Regions from separate parts of the Enterobacter sp. RHBSTW-00994 genome, predicted to be linked through region 2. Evidence: predicted binding sites of a transcription regulator. Region 2 holds the regulator's gene; the other holds the start of a gene.
The links. The regulator PhoB, encoded in region 2, activates phosphate uptake and scavenging genes when phosphate is short. The targets are predictions, from matches to a motif close to CTGTCATAAAACTGNCNNAT.

Region 1: uvrB (excinuclease ABC subunit UvrB) is a predicted target of PhoB. The motif match lies at 1,364-1,383, and genes of this name have one in related genera.

What each region holds. Positions count from the first base shown of each region.
Region 1 is NZ_CP056199.1:1,405,718-1,408,862, reverse strand. Features, by position in the region: gene uvrB (excinuclease ABC subunit UvrB) at 1-1,132, opposite strand, end outside; gene HV346_RS06635 (ATP-binding cassette domain-containing protein) at 1,885-2,607, shown strand; gene bioD (dethiobiotin synthase) at 2,570-3,145, opposite strand, start outside.
Region 2 is NZ_CP056199.1:1,014,373-1,017,517, reverse strand. Features, by position in the region: gene phoR (phosphate regulon sensor histidine kinase PhoR) at 1-950, opposite strand, end outside; gene phoB (phosphate response regulator transcription factor PhoB) at 972-1,661, opposite strand; gene sbcD (exonuclease subunit SbcD) at 1,844-3,049, shown strand; gene sbcC (exonuclease subunit SbcC) at 3,046-3,145, shown strand, end outside.

The DNA.
Region 1 (3,145 bases), 390 kb from region 2:
TCATTGGACGGTTATCAAGCGCCGACGGCAGGCGGAAACCGTACTCCACCAGCGTCTCTTTACGGGCGCGGTCACCCCTGTACATGCCGCCAATTTGCGGAATGGTCACGTGCGATTCGTCAACAACCAGCAAGCCATCAGCCGGCAGGTAATCAAACAGTGTTGGCGGAGCTTCGCCTGGACCACGCCCCGAAAGATAACGGGAATAGTTTTCGATACCAGAGCAGTATCCCAGCTCATTCATCATCTCAAGGTCGAACTGGGTACGTTGACTCAGACGTTGCTCTTCAACCAGCTTATTGTTTGCCAGCAGCACTTTACGACGCTCGGCCAGCTCCACTTTGATCTCTTCCATGGCCTGCAAAATACGTTCACGCGGTGTGACGTAGTGCGTTTTCGGGTAAATGGTAAAACGCTGAATAACCGATTCAACATGGCCAGTCAGCGGATCAAAGAGCGACAAACGCTCGACCTCTTCATCGAACAGCTCAACGCGCAGCGCGAGATCATCAGATTCTGCCGGGAAAATGTCGATCACTTCACCGCGCACGCGGAACGTCCCGCGCTGGAACGCCTGATCGTTGCGGGCGTATTGCAGTTCCGTCAGGCGGCGTACAATCGCGCGCTGATCGATAATCATCCCCTGCGTAAGATGCAACATCATCTTCAGATAGAGGTCCGGGTCGCCCAGACCGTAAATAGCGGAGACGGAGGCCACAACGATGACATCACGCCGTTCGAGAAGCGCCTTGGTTGCCGAGAGGCGCATCTGCTCAATGTGTTCGTTCACCGACGCATCTTTCTCGATAAACGTGTCAGAGCTTGGGACATAGGCTTCTGGCTGGTAATAGTCATAGTACGAGACGAAATACTCTACCGCGTTCTCAGGGAAGAACTCTTTCATCTCGCCGTACAACTGCGCCGCCAGCGTTTTATTGGGCGCCAGCACCATTGTGGGGCGCTGCAAATCGGCAATCACGTTGGCGATGGTGAAGGTTTTACCCGAACCGGTCACGCCCAACAGCGTTTGATGTGCAAGCCCATCTTCCAGCCCCTCTTTCAGACGACGAATGGCGTCCGGCTGATCGCCAGAAGGACGAAAAACAGAATTCAATTTGAACGGTTTACTCATGGGCGACAACCTGATGACCTAATAAGCGGCAGGTGAGTAATTTTACTCGCTGTTGCCAGGATTGCCAGCAAAAAAGACTGGATGAAAAACCAGTAGCGTATCAGAATATTTAGATTAGCATCCGGGTGATTAGCGTAAACCCGGCTGAAATGTAGACTGTGACAAAATAAAACACCAGCGACCACCGGTTATCCCCAGAACTTTTCCTTTTTTAACATTTGTCAAGCCATGTAATGAAAGTTTTGTGGCAACGAGTGACAGTTTCATTACGGCAATTGCTTTTATCTAACCAATTAATTAATAAGCGATATTTCCTAAAGCCGTGTTTCGCACCAATTCAGGCGTAGGCCGCGTATTCTCTCGCTTATCGCGTGTTTTCTAACTCTAATACACATGGTTATCCACAGGAATAGTGGATAACTGCTTCCAGCCCGTACAGACCGCCACTCAGCAAATTCCCGGTTTTTCCCATAGGTGGGGTGACAAAAAATTTTTATCGCTATTTTTTGATGATAATCAGTTGAGTTAATCATAACGAACTGGTGAGATCTTACTCACAATTTCGCCATTCTGATGCCTGCACCACAACCCAACAGCCAGGCACTGCGACTGTGCAAGACGGCCACAATCTCCGCTCATCGCTGTGATGTATTCCTAAAAAAGTCTCTTTTTTAATCAACTTGCCGGATCTGGCAGGGGTTTTGCACATTCCCGTATGAGCCCCACCCACCGCGATAATTAAGGAGAGAAACATGTTGAGTCTGCGTGCAGTCAATCAGTTTTACGGAAACCAACATACGCTATGGAATGTTGATTTAGATCTCCCGCCAGGCCTGTGTACAGGGGTGATTGGCCTGCCGGGTATGGGCAAAACCACCCTGATGAACTGCATTACAGGGAATGTACCGGTTGAAAGCGGCACTATCATCTGGCATGAAGCGGGTGCTCCGCCGCGTGACCTGCTCGGCCCAGCCCCCGAGCAGCGCAACATGGTCGGAATTGGCTACGTCCCGCAGGATCGGCGGATTTTTTCACAACTGACCATTGAGGAAAATCTGCATATCGCCATGCGGGCAACCGGAAAGCCTGATCCTGTCGCCAAAAGTGAGGTCTATGACTTGTTTCCGCAGCTATACGCGTTGCGACAAACCCGTGCAACAGGACTCGCCCCTGACGACCAGTACCAGCTCGCACTCGCCAATGCGCTGGTGAGCCGCCCACGCGTCTTGATCCTCGATGAACCCATGCTGGGTGCGGGACACAGTTTTGCGCAAAAGCTCGGGCACTTGCTGGTGCGGTTAAATCGGGAGTTGGGGATGACCGTGTTGTTAGCAGAACAGCAGCTATCGTTTATCCGCCGGGTCGCAGATCGCTTTTGCGTGCTCTATCGTGGGCGTAACGTGGCTCAGGGCCACGTTAACGAGCTGGATGATGCGCTTATTGCGCACTGGATGACGCGGGATGCAAGACGCTGAGCTCCAGATAACGTCCGGTTTCAGCATGGTCAGCACCGTCCGCAAGCCACGGAATCTCTCCGAGGAACGGTGCGGGAAGAACCCGTTTAAGGGTGGTCAGATATGCCTGATGACGTTTGCCAGGGGCAACGACATCGTTGGCAATCCAGCCAGCCAGACGCAACCCCGCATGCTGAACGGCCTGTGCCGTCAGCATGGCGTGGTTGATACAACCCAGCTTTACGCCAACGACCAGGATAACCGGAAGCTGCTCGGTGCGCACCCAGTCGGCGAACGTCTGCGTTTCTGAAAGCGGAGTAAACCAGCCGCCAGCCCCTTCCACCAGTACCCAATCCGCCTGATTTTCCAGCGACTTTAACCCAGCAGATAATACAGCGAAATTGATGGGGCGTTGTTCGTCAGCGCTCACGATGTGCGGTGAGGTAGGTTCTTCAAAGGTATAGGGGTTTACGGCTTCGTAGGAAAGAGGGACGCTGCTGTTACGTTGCAATGCCAGCGCGTCGGTATTTCGCAAACCTTCTGGTGTCATCTCACTGCC
Region 2 (3,145 bases):
TCATCTTCACTGCCAAGCACTTTCAGCGTGTTATCAACCTCAAAGGTCAACTGGTGTTTTTTATGGCTTAAGGTCTGCGCTTCACGCTCCACCACACGCAACATCATCGGCACGTCGATCGTATCATTCAGCGCCAGCGAGGGCGCAGCTTCAATTTTTGACAAGGTCAGAAGCTGTTTTACCAGACCCTCCATCCGGTGCGTTTGCTCACGCATGGTGTGCAGCGCTTTCTCACGTGGCGCGCCCTCCAGCGTTTGCTCCTGCATCATTTCCAGATAGCCCTGAAGGACGGTCAGCGGTGTGCGTAATTCATGGCTTACGTTAGCAAAGAAGTTCCGTCTCGCCCCTTCCAGTTGGTGCATCTGGGTCACATCACGCGCCACCATCAGCCACTGCTGATCGCTGTAAGGCATCACGCGGATCTCTAGATGTCGGCCATTGTTCAGTTTCAGGTTGTGCGGGCGAGTAAAGTCACGCTTTTTCAGGTAAAGCGTGAACTCCGGGTAACGTAGAAGGTTCAGGATGTTCTGGCCATTATCATCCGGCCAGCGCAGGCCTAACAGCTGTTGCGCCAGGCCATTACACCAAAAGATCGTCCCTTCTTCGGTGGTAAGAATCACGGCATCCGGTAGCGACTCAGCGCCGCTACGAAAGCGTTTAATCAGGCTTCCCAGTTCCCGGCGGCGCTTTTTATTGCGCATTTGCATCTGGTGCAAACCATAAAGCAGAGGTTCCCAGCTTCCGCTTCCCGGCGGGGGAGTCATACTCCTGTCTACCCACAACCACCACGAAAGACGCAGTAAATTCCAGAAATGCCAGATCAACAGTCCAGTCACTGCCGCCAGCAAAAACCACGGCAGATGGCCCACAATAGCCCCCAAAATGAAGGCCGGAATACAACATAAGATCAGTTCAAAAACGAGCCTTTTCCATGACAGACGTTCCAGCACGCGTCACACTCCTGTCATTGTTCAGAAACGGGTCGAAAAACGATAACCCGTGCCGCGGACCGTCTGCACCATGCGATCGTGGCCGCTATGCTCCAGCGCTTTACGCAGGCGGCGTATATGCACATCGACCGTCCGGTCTTCGACATACACGTTAGTTCCCCAGACGTTATTCAGCAACTGCTCACGGCTGTATACTCGCTCTGGATGCGTCATAAAGAAGTGCAATAATTTGAATTCAGTCGGTCCCATATCAAGGGGATTTTCACCTGTCATGACACGGTGCGAAGTAGGATCCAGGCTTAAGCCCTGCATCTCAATCACCTCTTCCACTGCCATAGGTGAAATGCGGCGCATTACCGCTTTGATGCGTGCCACCAGTTCTTTAGGCGAAAACGGTTTAGTGATGTAATCATCCGCCCCCGTTTCAAGACCACGAACGCGATCTTCCTCTTCACCACGCGCCGTCAGCATCACAACCGGGATATCACGCGTCATCGCTTCACGTTTGATGTGTTTGATGAACTGCAGACCAGAGCCGCCAGGCAACATCCAGTCAAGCAGAATTAAATCGGGCCAGGGTTCATTCAGCTGATTCACCGCGCTGTCATAATCTTCAGCTTCAACCGGCTGAAAGCCATTTTGTTCGAGCACGAAGCACACCATTTCACGAATAGGTGCTTCATCTTCTACGACCAGAATACGTCTCGCCATACTTTGCCCTGTCTTATGTAAGTTACAAGTTTGTAATGCGGCGTCATTATGCGTCAGATTTATGACAGATTTATGAAAAACATGACCACTACAAATGGCAAACTGTTGTTTTATTACAGCGGTTATTTTCCTGCTCCTGAAAGTTTATAATCGCCCATTCCTTTTTTCGCCATGGATCTGTTATGCGCATACTTCACACCTCGGACTGGCATCTGGGTCAAAACTTTTACAGCAAAAGCCGCGCCGCTGAACATGAAGCGTTCCTGAACTGGCTGCTGGACACAGCCCAGTCACATGAGGTGGATGCGATCATCGTGGCGGGCGATATTTTCGATACAGGTTCCCCACCCAGTTATGCGCGAGAACTTTACAACCGTTTTGTGGTGCATCTCCAGCGAACAGGCTGCCATCTGGTGATAGTCGCTGGTAATCATGACTCGGTCGCCACACTCAACGAGTCGCGAGATATCCTCGCATTTCTGAACACGACCGTCGTCGCAAACGCCGGACACGCTCCGCAGATCCTGAAAAAACGCGACGGTACGCCAGGTGCGGTGCTGTGCCCGATTCCTTTTTTACGCCCGCGCGACATCGTACAAAGCCAGGCCGGGTTTTCCGGCAGCGAAAAGCAGCAGCATTTATTACAGGCCATCACTGACTACTATCACCAGCAATACATTGAGGCTTGCGCACTGCGCGGCGAACAGGCTATTCCCGTGATTGCAACCGGGCATCTGACCACCGTCGGAGCCAGCAAAAGTGATGCTGTACGTGATATTTATATCGGAACACTCGACGCCTTCCCGGCGCAAAACTTTCCCCCTGCCGATTATATTGCCCTTGGGCACATTCACCGGGCGCAGATGATTGGCGGCAGCGAACACATTCGCTACTGCGGCTCTCCCATTTCGCTCAGTTTCGATGAAACAGGCAAAGCAAAGTCCGTACACCTGGTGAGCTTTTCCGACGGCAAACTCAGCGCTGTTGAGACGCTGGACGTGCCTGTGACTCAGCCGCTGGCCGTGCTGAAAGGCGATCTGGCGGCCATCACCGCTCAACTGGAACAGTGGCGTGGCGTGGCGCAGCATCCTGCCGTCTGGCTCGATATTGAAATCACTACCGATGACTACCTGCATGATATGCAGCGTAAGATTCAGGCGCTGACGGAAGACCTGCCGGTAGAGGTTTTGCTGGTGCGTCGCAGCCGCGAACAGCGCGAGAAAATACTGCAAAGTGCACAACGTGAAACGCTCAGTGAACTCCGGGTTGAAGAGGTGTTTGAACGACGTTTATCTCAGGAAGAGATCGACGACGCAAAACGAGCGCGGCTCAACGAACTGTTCACCCATACCCTGCATGCGCTTAATGACGAGGATGAAAACGCATGAAAATTCTCAGCCTGCGTCTCAAAAACCTCAACTCCCTGAAAGGTGAGTGGAAAATCGACTTTACCGCCGAACCATTCGCCAGCAACGGACTGTTTG